DNA from 2 places in the Paraclostridium dentum genome. Region 2 is predicted to be linked to the other one. Evidence: riboswitches for the same ligand, from Rfam matches in the RefSeq annotation. Region 2 holds a riboswitch; the other holds the start of a gene.

Region 1 (8,782 bases), 1.4 Mb from region 2:
AATATACAATTCCATTAGGTTTTAATCCTTTTTTTATATTATTAATAATTAAATCAATCTCACTTTTTTTAAAGAAATTTAGTACCCATGAAACTATTATTAGAGAATATGAACCTTCACTTATATCAAAATTTCTAATATCCATTACCTTTGCTTTTGTATTTAAGTTTAATTGACTAGACTTTTGTATATACTTATTTATATTTTGATGAGAAATATCAATTGCTTCAACATCAAAACCTATCTCTGAAAAAAAGAGTGAATTTCTGCCGCACCCTGTTCCTAAGTCTAAAACCTTGCCTTTCTCAATTAATCCTAAATATTCTATAAGTTTATGTTCAGGCTCATCTCCATATAATTCTTTTATTGATTTATACAGCTCTATCCAATTCACCATAAAATCCTCCTAGTTTTAAAATATAATTTAATTAAGTTTATTTTCTAAAATCGATATTATATATGGTGATTTGAATTCATTAGCTAATATGTCCATGTATACTTCATCATACTTGTTGCAACCAATAATCTTAGCTTCTCTTAATCTTCCCGCTTCTTTAAAGCCAATTTTACTATAACATTTTATTGCTTGCTTATTAAATGAGTATACTTTAAGAAATATATTATTCAAATTTAGCAAATTAAATCCGAAATCTAATAATAAACTTAATGCTTCTTTTCCATATCCATTTCCCCAATTATCCTTATCTCCTATAAATATACCGACCTCACCAATTCTATTTATATAATCTAAACTTGGGAACCCCACATTTCCAATAACTTCATTTGTTTCTTTAAGTATAATAGCAAAATTAAACTGTGATTTTGACAATCTCTCTAATGCATTCTTTTCAGATTCTTCATCAATTAACATACTTGCAAATGTCATACCTATAGCAACATCCATATCATTTACCCATTCTGCATATTTAACATAATCTTCTTTATCAATTGGAGATAAATATATCTTTTTACCGATTAGCTTTTTTAAATACATACGCATTCCCTCTTTTCAATTTGTGTTACTATAAAATATTAAACTAAATAAATATATATCCTTTCAAGTATATAATTTATATATAAAAATTATTTGTTAACGTAACAAAATAGCTAAACCGTAAATAATGGTTTAGCTATTTTTATATTTTATTAAATTAATTTTAGTAAATTAGCCATCTCAATAGCTGTAACTGCTGCATCATATCCCTTGTTTCCAGCTTTAGTCCCAGCTCTTTCTATAGCTTGTTCTATTGTATCAGTGGTTAAAACTCCAAATATTACAGGTAACTCCTCACTCAGTGATACAGATGAAATTCCCTTAGAAGCTTCTGCACATACATAATCAAAATGAGGTGTTGATCCTTTTATAACAGCTCCCAAGCATATAATAGCATCATACTTTTTAGACTGTGCCATTTTTTTAGCAACTAATGGAATTTCAAAAGCCCCAGGAACCCAAGAAACTTCAATATTATCTTCGTCTACTCCATGTCTTTTTAATCCATCTAACGCCCCACCTAATAATTTAGATACTATAAACTCATTAAATCTACCAACAACTATCCCTATTTTAATATCTTTAGCTACTAAGTTACCTTCTATTATTCTCATATACATATCTCCTTTAGTTTAATTTATGTAATTTGAAATTATGCTAATAAATGCCCTAGCTTTTCTTTCTTTGTTTTTAAATAAAATTCATTAACATCATTATGATTCATTTGTATAGGTACTCTTTCTACTATATCTATCCCATGTTCACTTAAATCATTTATTTTTCTTGGATTATTTGTCATTAACCTAAGTTTTCTAGCTCCTAAATCTTTAAGTATTTGAGCACCTATAAAATACTCCCTCATATCTGCTTTGAATCCTAGTTTTAAATTTGCATCTACTGTGTCAAACCCCTCATCTTGTAAGGCATATACTCTTAGTTTATTTATTAGACCTATCCCTCTACCTTCTTGTCTTAAATATAATAATATCCCTTTACCTTCTTTTGCTATTGCTTTCATAGCTGCATCATATTGTTCTCCACAATCACAACGTTTAGAGCCTAATACATCTCCTGTTAAACATTCAGAGTGAACTCTTGTCAATACTTCATCACCTGGTAAAATATCTCCCATTACTAAAGCTACATGATGCTCTCCATTTAACTTATTTATAAATCCATACATTTTGAAATCTCCATATTTTGTTGGCATATTTGTTTCAACAACTCTTTCTATATGGCATTCATTACTTTTTCTATATTCAACTAAGTCTTTTATAGTTATAATTTTAAGATTATGTATTTTACAAAATTCTATTAACTCATCAGTTCTAGCCATAGTTCCATCCTTACTCATAATTTCACATATTACTCCTCCTGGTTTTAACCCAGCTAACCTAGCTAAATCAACAGCTGCTTCTGTATGTCCATTTCTTACTAAAACTCCACCTTTTCTAGCTTTTAGCGGAAATATATGTCCTGGTCTTCTAAAGTCATTTGGAGTAGCTTCTTTTTCTAATACCTTTTGTATAGTTAAAGCTCTTTCATATGCTGATATACCAGTTGTTGTGTCTATATGATCTATACTTACAGTAAAAGCAGTTTCATGATTATCAGTGTTGTCTTTTACCATTTGAGGTATATTTAGTCTTTTTAAATATTCCTCAGTAAGTGGCATACAGATAAGCCCCTTACCATAAGTTGCCATGAAGTTTATAGCTTCAGGAGTTACCTTTTCTGCGGCCATTAACAAATCTCCCTCATTTTCTCTATCTTCATCATCTATAACTACAACTATCTTACCATCCTTTATATCTTCTATTGCCTCTTCAATGTGATTAAATTTATACATTTTTTATACCTCCAATTTATTTTAAATAAATCCATTTTCTTTAAGAAAAATTTCATTTATATTGTTAACTTGTTGTTTGTTAGGCTTATTAATTCCTAATAGTTTTTCAACATATTTGCCTATAATGTCACATTCTAGATTTACGCTATCTCCAATATTTTTGCTTGATAATATAGTTTGATGTAGTGTATGTGGTATTATAGAAACCTTAAATACATCATCATCTACATATGCTATTGTTAGGCTTATTCCATCAATAGTTATAGACCCTTTATATACAATGTATCTAAGTATATCTACTGAAGTTTTTATGGTTATCCAAATTGCACTATCTTCCCTTTTTAAATCTTTTATATATCCTATCCCATCTATATGTCCACTAACTAAATGACCTCCTAGTCTAGTGCTTAAACTCAATGCCCTTTCTAAATTTACCTTACTTCCTATTTTTAAAGTATTTAAATTACTTTTTCTAATAGTTTCTGCCATTACATCGGCTTCAAATGTTCCTTTGTTTATATTTGTTACAGTTAGACAAACGCCATTTGTACAAATGCTATCTCCTATTTCAGTTGTCTCTAAAACTTTATTACAATTAATAATAAGCTTAGATGACTTAACTCCATTTTTTATGTGCGTTATAGTACCGATTTCCTCAACTATTCCCGTAAACAATTAATCGTCACTTCCTTTCAAATATCCCTCTATTAAAATATCTGAACCTACTTGTTTATACTCTAATTTATGAAGTTTAAATGCTTCTTTTATATCATCTACTCCTTGTCCTCCAATAGGAGTTTTAGATCTTTCTCCTCCTAGGATAATAGGGGCTACATATACTTGAATTTTATCAACTATATTTTCATTCACTGCTGAAAAATTTAAGCTTGATCCTCCTTCAATTAAAATGCTATCTATATTTAATTCTCCTAATTTATTTATCATTTCTTTTAAATCAACTAAGTTATTTTTTAAATTAATAGTTAATATTTCAACACCTTTATCCTCTAGTAATTTCATTACATTTCTATTTGCATGTTTTGTAGTTACTACAATAGTTCTAATTAATTTTGAACTAGATACAATTTTTGAATCTATAGGTATTTTAAGTGTTGTGTCTACTATAATCCTTATTGGATTTTTACCGTTTTCTAACCTACAATCTAACATTGGATTATCTTTTATAACAGTATTTATTCCAACTAATATACTCATTACTTCACTTCTTAACTTATGTACGTATCTTCTTGACTCATCACAGCTTATCCATTTTGATTGACCTGTAGTTGTTGATATTTTTCCATCTAAACTCATGGCAACTTTCATAACTACAAATGGTTTTTTATTTTTTATATATTTTAAAAAAACTTCATTTAATTTTTTATTTTCTTCATCTAAAACTCCAACTTTAACTTCAATACCTGCATCTCTAAGTTTTTTAACTCCATTGCCTTGCACTAACGGATTTGGATCTACAGATGCTATAACAACTTTATTTATTTTGCTTTCTATAATTTTATCTACACAAGGAGGCGTTTTACCAAAATGAGAACAAGGTTCTAAATTTACATACATCGTTGATCCATTTAAGCTCTCTCTTGAATTTTCAATTGCATTTATCTCTGCGTGTTTTCCTCCATACTTTTCATGATAACCTGTACCTACAATTTTGTTATCTTTAACTATAACTGCTCCAACCATAGGATTAGGATTTACTTTTCCTATTCCTTTTCTTGCAAGGTTAATAGCTAAACCCATATAATATTCATCCATTATATTCTCCTTTCACATCTTGTGATTTATAAAAGAAAATAATAAAAGCCCTGAGTTTAAAACTCAGGGCTTTTGTATCATAAAAATACACATATTAAATTAATTAAAAAAGCTCTGAAATATAAAATATTTCAGAGCTTACAAATCAAAATAATAGTATATGCTTATATACATTACAATACATTATCTTCTTTCATCCAGACTTTACTGTCGGCTTCGGAGTTTCACCGAATCATGCCATTTACGGCTCGCGGGCTTTACCGCCGGTAGGGAATTTCACCCTGCCCTGAAGATTATTCAATTCTAATTAGATAATAATTCTTATATGTTAAATTGTCAACCTATAAAATTAATTTTTTAATTAAAGGACTTATGAATATATATATTGCTATCTACTATATTGTTATTTTTTATTAATGCATATTTATAATCATTTATAAAGTTTGAGTTCTCATTTTTTATAATTCTTACTTCTTTACAATTAGTGTTATTTGCTATGTTTACAATGTTTACAGTAAAAAATTTTTCATTCGTATTTGATAGCAATTCTATTATTTTTTTCTGGCTTAATGTTGAACAAATTTCACCTATATCAACCATAATAATATATTTACTTTTACATTTTTCTATTAATAAATTTAAGTCTTTATCATCGGAATAGATTATTTGGGCACCTATATTTTTTAATTCAGTTATTTCTAAACACTTGTTGCTAGTTATTATAGTAAAATTAGATACTATTTCATTGAAACTTTTTATTGTATTAATAATGCTAGTTTCATACTTATCTATTATCATTAAGGCACTTAATAAGTTATTATTAGGAGTACTTGCTTGTTCTAGATTTTTTTTCATTTCCTTTATGTCATATATTTTTTCGAAATTGTTATGTGGATATTCGTAAGTATTTCCTACTGGGCAATTTATATACTCATTTAAACACTCTATTGCTTTGCTTATTTTACCACATTCAATATATGCTAAGCACTCCATAAAATATAAATCTTTAAAATTTGGAATTGACAATCTAATTTTTTCTATAAATTTTATAGACTCATAAAATTGTTTTTCATTTGAATATGCCTTTACTATATTCAGAATTAAATATGGGTAAAACACATAATTATATTTCAACTCCATAAGGTCTAAAGATTTTTCATAAGACTCTATCGCACTTTTAAAGTCTGTAATTCTTGCGTATTCATTCCCTAAAACATAAAAATAATAGGCATCTTTTTCTTCTTCTGTGTATGTATTTAAAATCCCCATGTTTCTTTTATATTTAGACTCTATATTAACCTTATTTGGGTCATATCCATAATGATAAATTTTAATATCTATATTTTCAATACACTTATCTTTATTATGTTTTTGAATACAATTAGCTATTTGTTCATGTACCTTCCCTCTAAATCTATACTTTCTTTTATTTTTAAAAAATCTAAAAACTACATATTCTCCTACTTCAGTTCCGTTGATTATATTTGTTAGTCTAAAAAAATATCCCTCTGCTAATTTTTTGCTACTTAATAATGCTTTCAATTTTCCCAAATCTTCTTTTGAGATTTCTTCATCGGCATCTAAAAATAATATATAATCTTTGGTAGCATACTCTAAAGATACATTTCTAGCTTCACTAAAATCATTGTTCCATTTATGGTTTATTACCTTTACATTGTAGTTACTACATATATTTAAAGTTTCATCACTTGATCCTGTATCCACAATTATAATTTCATCTGCTATTGACTCTATACTATCTAAACATCTCTTTATGTTTTTTTCCTCATTTTTGACTATCATACAAACACTCAAACTCTTCAATCTATCCACTCCCAATTATAAATTTAATAAAAAGTTACTTTTATAAAGATACAATTTACTTTATTGATTTTAAAAAAAGAGGCTTACCATAATTAATATGATAAACCTCTGAAATTTATAAATCTTTCCCAGTAAAGTCCTTACTTGCACTTGTTAAAAAACCTATAGATGAAAATAATAAATTTTTAATTAATATTAGAGATGGATTATTTACATTAATATCTAATACATAAGCACATATGGTAACAATCATCGCCATTACAGCAAAAGTTCCTACCACTAAAACTTTAGTCTTTAATAACTTAGGACTAGAAGTGCATGTTTTGGTTGATCGCTCTAGTATATATCCTGCAATAGAAGAAAATGCTGTTCGTATAGTAACTAAGTTTCCAGTAGCGTCTAGTTCAGTATCGAAAATTGATATACACACAACTACAAATGAAATTAATCCTAGAATTATTAAATATTTACATGCTATTCCTAGTTCATTAAAAAATTCTTTTATTTCCTCTAAAATAATTTTTATTACTCTTTTTATCATATTAATCACCATCATAACTATTTAAATATAGTTACTTATTATAATATGTCTTTAAAATAAGCATTGTTACTTAATTGGAATCAATATCCATTTTAGTTTTATTTTAATTTTTTTGGGTAATTAAATATTAGTTATAAATTTCATAAAAAAGGAAGCGATTTTAATGTTTGGTTTACTAGAAGGCCTAGTTGAGAAAAATAAGGAGTATATAAAAGATGGTGATGTTGCTAATTACATACCTGCCCTTTCTAAGGTAGATAAAAATCAACTAGGAATAGCTATTATAGATTTGACAAAAGATGGCTATAAAGATTATTTTGCTGGAGATTATACTACTAACTTTGCAATTGAAAGTACATCTAAAGTTATTACACTTATAATGGCTATGATGGATCATTCTCCTGAATATGTTTTTCAAAAAATTGGTACGGAGCCCAGTGGTTTTCCATTTAATTCAATACTTAATATGAATATAAATAATAAAGATGTTCCGTCTAACCCTTTTATAAATGCTGGTGCAATAGTAGTTAATTCTTTAATTAAAGGGAAAGATAGTGAAGAAAAAACTGATAGAATTTTAAGTTTTACTAGAAAATTAGCTAATAATGATTTTATAGATATAAATGAAGAAGTTTACTTATCTGAAAAAAGAACAGGTGATATAAACAGATCTTTAGGTTATTATCTTAAAGGTAAAAATGTAATTGCAGGAGATGTTGATGATATTTTGGACTCATACTTTAAACAATGTTCTATGTCTGTTTGTGCCCTAGATTTAGCTAAAATAGGATCTGTTCTAGCTAATAAAGGTGTTTGCCCTTGGAATAACAAAAGATTAATACCTGAAGATATCTGTACAATCGTTAAATCAATAATGGTTACATGTGGTTTATACGATGAATCAGGTTCATTTGCCGTTCACATAGGTGTCCCTGCTAAGTCTGGTGTTGGAGGAGGTATTTTAGCAACAGTTCCTAATAGAATGGGTATTGGTATATTTGGCCCATCTCTTGATTCAAAAGGAAATAGTATCGCTGGAATTAAGTTACTACAAGAACTATCTAAAACTTTAGATTTAGATATATTTGAATAAATAAAAAAGCAACCTAATATCTATTAGGTTGCTTTTTTATTTTTTATTCTATATAAATGATCCTATACAAAGCAATGCTATTGATAGTACCATTATTATTCCAACAAGCGGCATAACAAACTTCAACCATTTGTCATAAGTTACATTTACCATAGCAAGTGATGCTAATATTAAACCAGTTGGTGTTATTATACCAATTAAACCTTGACCAAACATATAAGCTGTTACTATTATATCTCTGTTAACACCTACTACATCTGCTAAAGGTGCCATTATAGGCATTGATAAAACCGCAAGTCCTGAAGATGAATTTATAAAGAATCCTAATACTATATAAACTAAATACATTACTCCAGAGAATGCTATTCCACCCATACTTGATACGACAGTACTTAATGAGTATAATATAGTATCACTTATAAGTCCTCCGTCCATTATAATTGTAACTCCTCTAGCAAGTGCTACAATAAGTGCTACTCCTAATAAATCAGCTGCTCCTTGTACGAAGTTTGATACAAATTCACTTTCTTTTTGTTTTGATAATGGAACCATTATAAATGTTACTGCAAAGAATAGTGCTGTCATTTCCATGAACCACCATCCTAATTCTTTAACTCCATAAATCATTACTATGAAAGATAAACCAAATATTAATAACATTAATTTTTTTCTAAATGTAAATTCTACTTCAACGTCTCCACTTTCACT
Region 2 (8,782 bases):
TCTCTTAATGCAGAGTTTGCAGCAACCCCTCCTGCTAATGCAACTGTATTATATCCTTTTTCTTTAGTTGCCTTTATAGCTTTTGTTGCTAAAACTTCTACTACGGCTTCTTGGAATGATGCTGCAACATCTTCAACTATTATTTCTTCATTCTTCATTTTCTTAGCATTTAAGTAATTTAAAACTGCTGATTTTAATCCACTAAAACTAAAATCATATCCTTCATCCATACAAGCTCTTGGGAAGTCTATTGCTTTTTTATTTCCTTTTTTAGCTAATTTATCTATTATAGGTCCACCTGGATAACCTAGATTCATAGCTCTTGCAATTTTGTCAAATGCTTCTCCTGATGCATCATCTTTAGTCTTTCCTAAAATTTCATACTTACCATAGTCTTTAACTTCTACTAAGTGCGTATGTCCACCTGAAACTATTAAAGTTATAAACGGTGGTTTTAAATTTTTATCTTCTATATAATTTGCACTTACGTGTCCTTCAATATGATTAACTCCAACTAAAGGAATATCTAAAGTATAAGCTAATGCCTTAGCATATGAAAGTCCTACTAAAACAGCCCCTACTAATCCTGGTCCATGAGTAACCGCTATATGATCTATATCATCAAAAGTTACATTTGCTTCATCCAATGCTTGTTGTACTACCATTGGTATATTTTCTATATGTTTTCTAGAGGCTACTTCAGGAACAACGCCTCCAAATTTTTTATGTAATTCTATTTGCGTAGAAATTATATTACTTAAAACTTCTCTTCCATTTTTTAAAATCGCACATGCTGTTTCATCACAGCTAGATTCTATAGCTAATGTTATTATATCTTTTTTCATACTACACCTCTTTTAATTGGCTCCACATTATCATTGCATCTTCTTTATTGTCACTATAATACTCTTTTCTTATCCCTGCTAATTTAAATCCATATTTTTTATATAAATTTTGAGCTACTACATTAGATACTCTAACTTCTAATGTCATAGCAAATATGTGATTTTCTTTGCATTTTTTAACAAGATGCTTGATAAGTTCATCACCTATCTTTTGTCCTCTAAAATCACTATGTACAGCTACATTTGTTATATGACCTTCTCCAGCTATAAACCATATACCTACGTAACCCACAATCTTTTTATCAATTTCTGCTACTAAATAATTAGCAACATCATTTTTCATCTCTTTTTCAAATTCACCTTTAGACCAATAATGTTCAAAACAATTTTTTTCAACTTCAAAAACTCTATCTACATCACTGCTTACCATGTCTCTTATTATTAAATTATTATTTATCATTTTCTAGCCTCTTCATTTTTTCCTCATACTGAACTTCCGCTTGAGACTTTCTTATGTACATCGGATTTATAGTATAGCAATTATGTACATCTACATCTTTCTTGAATTTAATTCCAGCTACAGCACATAAACTACTAGCTTTACTTACATTGTTAGATACAGATGCTATATAAGAATTTTTAACTTCATCAAGTTTTTCTTTATATAAATTTGTAGCTTCTCCAACAACAATAAACTCTTCATTTGATTTAGATAGTTCATCTACTAATTCATCTATTGTAACTACTTTTACATCTTCTAATGTTTTAAATTCTCCATTTTCAAATCTATATTTTCCTGTGTAAACTTGGTTTCTTTGTGCATCTAGTATAGGACAAATCACTCTCTCACAAAGATTCATATTGAAAGCTAAAGATTCTAGTGAATCAACAGCTATTATTGGTAGGTTTCTAACTTGTGCTATAGCCTTAGCTGTAGCCATAGAAATTCTTAATCCTGTAAATGAACCTGGACCTATACATATAGCTATTGCATCAATATCTTTTATATTTAAATCACTTTCTTTTATCATTGATTCAATCATAATCATTAGTTTTTGTGAATGTGTTTTTTTAGTATTCACTGTGTATTCACATATTAGCTTATCATCTTCTACAATACATACACTTGTTGAATGTGTAGCTGTATCTATACCTAAAATTTTCATTACTTAGTCAGCTCCTTAACTATTTCTTCATACTTTTCTCCTTTTGGAGTCAGTATCATTTCTCTTCCATTTTCTTTATAGTTCATTTCTATATATAAATATTCGTCTGGTAGTATATCATCGATTAAGTTTGCCCATTCAATTATACAAACTCCATCTCCATTTATATACTCATCAAATCCTATATCATACATTTCATCACTACTTCCAATTCTATACACATCAAAATGGTATAAAGGCATTTTACCTTCATATTCATTTACTATTGTAAAAGTAGGACTAGTTATATAATCATCTACTTCTAAAGATTGTGCTAAGCTTTGAGTCATAGTAGTTTTTCCTGCACCTAAATCACCTATTAAGCATACTACACTTTTTGGCGTTAAAAGTTTACCTAATTTAAATCCTATATCTCTTGTTTGCTCTTCATTTTCTAAATATATTTTAATCATCTATATCATCTCCATAAGTAAGACTTGTTTATCTAAATTGTTAACGTAACAGATATTATTATATTATAACAAATTACTATTATAAAGCCTTACATTCACAAAGTTTTTATTATATACCATATATTTTACAACTTATGGTAATATTATTTATTAAAAGGGGTGATATTTTTGAATTACAAAGTTCTAACACACGATGATTTCGATGATATAGTAGATATATCTCGAAACATTTGGGATGGCCATGACTATTTACCCAAAGTCTTTCACAAATGGGTTGATGATAAAGAAGGTTGTTTTATTGGATTAGTTAAAGAAGGTAAAGTTGTAGCAGTTGGTAAGTATACAGTTTTACCAGATAGACAAGGATGGCTTGAAGGACTTAGAGTACATATAGATTATAGGGGACAGCAACTTGCCCATGCTATTTCTGATATGCTATTTAATTTAGCAAGAGAAGATTTAAGAAATAATAAAATAACAAATATAGCAATGTGTACTCATATAGACACTCAAGCTAGTATAAAAATGATGGAAGCTAAGAATTTTTATTTAGCTCAGAGTTGCTTAATAGTTTTTAAAGATTATGATTTCATAAAAAAATCTAACTTAAATTTATTAGATTTTAAAGTTGAAAAATGGAATATTTCTTATGAAGAATTTAAAAATCTCGATTATTTTAAAACTTGTAATTATAAACTAACTTATGGATTTACATTTTTAAATATTTGCGAAAATATTTTTAATGATTTAGTTAAAAGTGATTCTTTATTAATAGTTAATGGTCATAAATGTATTATAAAAATGAAAGGATGTCCATCTATTATATGTATAGATAACACATTTGAAGGAATTAATGATGCTACTAATTATTCTTTATTGAAATGTAAATCAAAAGAGGCTGAAATTTATATAACAAATCCATATGATAATCTTATAAATCAGCTTAAAGAAAATAATTTTGAATCAATATCTAATTTTAAAAATGATTGTGTCTATTATGTTTATGATGAAAAATAAAATTTGCTTCGCTTGAGCGACTTCGTCCGTTGCTCATAAAAAAGGAGATATATCAAAATAGGTAGTGAATGATAAATATATAAGTTTTAGCGACATTTTGAAAGCATCTTTTAAGCTTTCATGGAGCGAAACTTATATATTTATCTATGAACACCCTAGTTTTTGGTATATCTCCTTAATTAATTTATTTTTTTAATATTACCTCCATCTTTTTATAAAGAGGTAATGTAATTACTGACATTAGTATTGCTTTAACTAAGTTAAATGGAGCTATCATCCAAATAACAAAACTCTTTAAATCTACTACATTAGGATTTATTACATGTCCCATATTTACTATAGCTTCCATAGGCATCACTTTCCCATAAAAAGGTAGTAGCATGTAATAGTTAGTTAAACACCCTATTACTATCATAACTATTGTTCCTAAGAAAAATCCTAAAAATAATCCCTTTATATTTCTTTTGTGTCTGTATGCTAATGATAAAATCACTACATATGAACCACCAATTAATAAGTTTGCTGTTTCACCTATCCAAGCTGTTGTTGATGCTGTCATTGCTTGGAATAAATTTTTAATAAGAACTATTGTAAAACCTGCTACTGGCCCTAATGCCATACCTCCAAATATAGCAGGAACATCTGATATATCTAGTTTTAAGAAATCAGGAAATATACCTGGAATAGGTATTGCTATAAACATTAAAATATAAGAAATTGCTGATAAAATAGCTACCTTTGTCATTGTATTTGTACTCATAGTTTTTTTATTGCTGAATATATTATCCATTTAAAAAACCTCCTAATTTTAATTTTAGGAAAAAGAAAAAGCCCAAAGAATCTCTTCGAGCTTAGTTTTTTAAGTATATTAAAACAATAATATCTTTCTTATACATATATACTAATCCTCTCTCATCCAGACTTTACTGTCGGCCTTGGAATCTCACCAAGTCATGCTACAAATGTAGCTCGCGGGCTATACCGCCGGTAGGGAATTTCACCCTGCCCCGAAGATCTTACGTGCTATTTAATTTTCCTTATATCTATATATTATTAATAAAATTTAAATATGTCAATATTAATTAAGCTTGTTTTCTATATACAACTTTTCCATCAATTATAGTATACAGGACATTGCTTTGAATTTCTAAAGGATTATTATCCCATATAACTATATCTGCATCTTTCCCAACTTCTATAGAACCTACCCTATTGTCTATCCCTAATGTTTTTGCAGGATTTATAGTTATTGCTTCTATAGCTTTTTTAGAATCCATTCCATGTTTAACCGCTATTCCTGCACATACAGGTAAGTAATGTAGAGGAACTACAGGATGATCTGTAGTTAGTGAAACTTGCATTCCTGCATTTGATAAAACCCCAGCTGTATCAAAAGTTAAATTTCTTAATTCTATTTTTGATCTTTCAGAAAGCGAAGGCCCGACTATAACTGGATACGCTTCTTCTACTAAATCTTCAACTATTAAATGCCCTTCTGTACAATGATCTAATGTTAACTTTAAATTGAATTCTTTTGCAATTCTTATCGCTGTAAACATGTCATCAGCTCTATGTGCATGTACTTTAAATGGAATTTCTCTATTTAATACTGGAAGTAAACTTTCCATTTTCATATCATAATCAGGCTTTTCATTTTCATCATCTTCTTCATGTAATCTTATATCTTCTAGATACTGCTCAGCTTCTTTTAATGTTTCTCTTAACATCGCAGCAATTGCCATTCTAGTTTGTGGAGCTTTTTCTTCTTGTCCATAACAACTTTTTGGATTTTCACCAAAAGCTATTTTTGATGCCACAGGATTTTTTATTATCATCTTATCTATTCTTCTACCAACAGTCTTTATAGCGATACATTGTCCTCCCATAACATTTGCACTTCCTGGTGTACTACATGCAGATGTAATTCCACCGTTTCTCGCTTCTTCAAAACTTCTTTCCATAGGATTTATTCCATCTATAGGATTTAAATGTGGTGTTATTGGATCTGTTTCTTCATTTCCATCAGCTCCCTCAAATCCCATACCATCTTCCCATAAACCTAAATGTGTATGAGCATCTATAAATCCAGGGAAAATTAAACTTCCATTTGCATCTATAACTTCTACATCTAATGGTGCAACTATATCTGCTCCAATTTCTATTATTTTCCCATTTTCAATAAGTATGTCACCCTTTATAATTCCATTAGTGACTGTGTTTATAATTCCATTTTTTATAAAAAGCATTTATTCCTCCTATACTTCTTTTATATCTTTCATAGTTAAAGAAACCTTTTGTGTTTTTAAATCTATCCCTATTACTTTTACATCTATTACATCCCCTACAGTTACTACTGTCATAGGATCTTTTACAAATTTATTACTCATTTGTGATTTATGAACTAAACCATCATTTTTTATTCCAATATCAACGAATGCTCCAAAATCTACAACATTCCTTACAGTTCCTTTTAAAACCATACCTTCTTTTATATCTTCAATTTTTAATACATCTGTTCTAAGTACAGGTTTAATCCCTTCTTCTCTTGGATCTCTTCCTGGTTTTTTTATTTCAGATATAATATCCTTTAAAGTAACAATTCCTACTTCTAATTCTTCACTTAATTTGTTTATTCCAATATCTGATATCTTAGAATCTATTTCATCTACATTTCTATTTTTTAAATCATTTAATGAGTATCCCAGTGTCTCCATTAAACTTTTACAAGTATCATAACTTTCAGGATGTACACCTGTATTGTCTAAAGGTTTTTTTGAATTTGTTATTCTCATAAACCCTGCACATTGAGTAAATGCTTGTGGCCCTAATCTTTTAACTTTTTTAATTTGAGCTCTTGATGTAAAATCTCCATTTTCTTCTCTATACTCAATTATATTTTTCGCTATAGTTTTGCTTATCCCTGCTACATGTTCAAGCAATGAATATGAAGCTGTATTTAAGTCTACACCTACAGAGTTTACTGCATCTTCTACAACTCCACTTAAAACTTCTTCTAATCTTTTTTTATTAAGATCATGTTGATATTGTCCTACTCCAATACTTTTAGGATCAATTTTCACTAACTCAGCTAAAGGGTCTTGCAATCTTCTTGCTATAGATATAGCTCCTCTTATAGATACATTTATGTCTGGATGTTCTTCATTAGCAAGCTCTGATGCTGAATATACAGATGCACCTGCTTCACTTACTATAGTGTATTGAACATTACCATTTATCTCACCTATCATTTCAGATACAAATTGTTCTGATTCTCTCGATGCGGTACCATTACCTATAGAAATTATATCTATATTATATTTTTCTATAAGTCCTTTTAAAGTCTGCTTTGCTCCATCTACATCATTTTGAGGTTTAGTTGGATATACAGTTGTATAATCTAATAACTTACCATTCTTATCTACAACAGCTATCTTGCATCCAGTTCTATATGCTGGGTCAAATCCCATAACCACTTTATCCTTTACAGGTGGTTGAAGTAGTAAGCTCTTAACATTTTGTCCAAAAACACTTATTGCTCTTTCATGTGCTAAATCAGTTAAATGATTTCTTATCTCTCTTTCTATCGAAGGGAATATAAGTCTTTTGTATGAATCTTCTATAGCAGAAATTATTTCTTCTTTATTTACTTGGTTATTTTTATTAACATATACATCAACTATATGGTTTATTACTTTTTCATTATTAATTTCTAATTTAACTTTTAAATATTCTTCTTTTTCTCCTCTATTTATAGCCAACACTCTATGAGGAGCTATAGTTTTCACAGATTCACTAAATTCGTAATACATATCATATACAGATTTTTCATCTTTTGAGTTTTTACTTGATATAACGCCTTCTCTTAAAGCTAACTCTCTTATATACTTTCTTAGCTTGGCATCTTCTGAAACTAATTCTGCTATTATATCCTTAGCTCCTTTTAATGCATCTTCTTCAGAGTTTACGTCTTTATCTTTATTTATATATTTCTTACATTCTAAATTTATATCTACTTTATCATTTAATATAGCTATAGCTAAATTTTCTAAACCTTTTTCTTTTGCAATAGTTGCTCTTGTTCTTTTCTTTTGTTTATATGGAGCATAAATATCTTCAACTTCTTGAAGCGTTTTAGCTATCTTTATATTTTTTAATATTTCATCCGTTAACTTACCTTGTTCATCTATTATCCTTTGTACATCATCTTTTCTACTTTGTAAATTTCTTAAATAAACTAATTTATCATAAAAAGCTCTAAGTATAACATCACTCATTTCACCAGTCATTTCTTTTCTATATCTGGCTATAAATGGTATAGTGTTTCCTTCATCTATAAGCTTTATAGTATTTTCAACTTGAGAATCTCTTAAGTTAAACTCTTCTTTTAATATTTTATTTATATCCAATTTAAATCCCTCCTAAAAAGGGGCGTGCCTCAAAATAAATAGATAAGAATAAATACATAAGTTTTGCGACCATTAAAACTATTTATGCTTTGGAAGCAAAACTTATGTATTTTTCATACTATTTTGAAACACACCCTTATGTTCTATACATTATTTACTTTAGTCATTTTTAAATATTCATTTATAAATAAATCTATATTACCATCCATAACACTGTCAACATTTCCTATCTCAGCATTTGTTCTGTGATCTTTTACTAACTTGTATGGTTGGAATACATAAGATCTTATTTGGCTTCCCCAAGTTATTTGAGAATATTTACCTTGTAAATCTTCTATAGTTTCCTTTTGTTCTAATTCTTTTAGCTCTATAAGTTTAGCCATTAACATTCTCATAGCAGTATCTTTATTACTGTGCTGAGATCTTTGATTTTGACACTGTACAACTACACCTGTTGGTATATGAGTTATCCTTACTGCAGAATCAGTAGTATTTATATGCTGTCCTCCAGCACCAGATGCTCTATATGTATCTACTTTTAAATCCGAAGGATTTATATCAATTTCTATACTTTCATCTAATTCTGGAATTACATCAATTGATGCAAAAGAAGTATGTCTTTTTCCAGATGGATCAAAAGGAGATATTCTTACAATTCTATGCACTCCTTTTTCACTTTTTAAATATCCATATGCATTAAGTCCTTCAATTTGTATAGTTGCACTTTTTATACCAGCTTCTGTGTCTGATTGTAAATCTAATGTTTTAACTTTAAATCCTTTAGAATTAGCCCATCTATCATACATTCTCAGTAACATTTCGGCCCAATCTTGAGCATCTAATCCACCTGTACCTGCATTTATAGATAAAATCGCATTGTTTCTATCATATTCTCC

The links. Region 2 has a riboswitch for FMN ahead of ACN6I1_RS13580 (ECF transporter S component). Riboswitches for the same ligand answer to the same signal wherever they lie in the genome.
Region 1: it holds a riboswitch for FMN, as region 2 does, so the genes downstream of both, ribD (bifunctional diaminohydroxyphosphoribosylaminopyrimidine deaminase/5-amino-6-(5-phosphoribosylamino)uracil reductase RibD) here and ACN6I1_RS13580 (ECF transporter S component) in region 2, are expected to answer to the same signal.

The regions. Positions count from the first base shown of each region.
Region 1 covers NZ_CP183813.1:1,565,120-1,573,901, forward strand. The annotation lists gene ACN6I1_RS07015 (class I SAM-dependent methyltransferase) at 1-397, opposite strand, end outside; gene ACN6I1_RS07020 (GNAT family N-acetyltransferase) at 425-994, opposite strand; gene ribE (6,7-dimethyl-8-ribityllumazine synthase) at 1,147-1,608, opposite strand; gene ACN6I1_RS07030 (bifunctional 3,4-dihydroxy-2-butanone-4-phosphate synthase/GTP cyclohydrolase II) at 1,647-2,843, opposite strand; gene ribE (riboflavin synthase) at 2,865-3,518, opposite strand; gene ribD (bifunctional diaminohydroxyphosphoribosylaminopyrimidine deaminase/5-amino-6-(5-phosphoribosylamino)uracil reductase RibD) at 3,519-4,616, opposite strand; FMN riboswitch at 4,798-4,914, opposite strand; gene ACN6I1_RS07045 (glycosyltransferase) at 4,974-6,440, opposite strand; gene ACN6I1_RS07050 (hypothetical protein) at 6,556-6,981, opposite strand; gene glsA (glutaminase A) at 7,145-8,074, shown strand; gene ACN6I1_RS07060 (YfcC family protein) at 8,123-8,782, opposite strand, start outside.
Region 2 covers NZ_CP183813.1:2,916,059-2,924,840, forward strand. The annotation lists gene tsaD (tRNA (adenosine(37)-N6)-threonylcarbamoyltransferase complex transferase subunit TsaD) at 1-845, opposite strand, end outside; gene rimI (ribosomal protein S18-alanine N-acetyltransferase) at 847-1,305, opposite strand; gene tsaB (tRNA (adenosine(37)-N6)-threonylcarbamoyltransferase complex dimerization subunit type 1 TsaB) at 1,295-2,011, opposite strand; gene tsaE (tRNA (adenosine(37)-N6)-threonylcarbamoyltransferase complex ATPase subunit type 1 TsaE) at 2,011-2,463, opposite strand; gene ACN6I1_RS13575 (GNAT family N-acetyltransferase) at 2,632-3,480, shown strand; gene ACN6I1_RS13580 (ECF transporter S component) at 3,665-4,270, opposite strand; FMN riboswitch at 4,381-4,499, opposite strand; gene ACN6I1_RS13585 (amidohydrolase) at 4,563-5,726, opposite strand; gene ACN6I1_RS13590 (Tex family protein) at 5,736-7,886, opposite strand; one part of gene prfB (peptide chain release factor 2) at 8,030-8,782, opposite strand, start outside.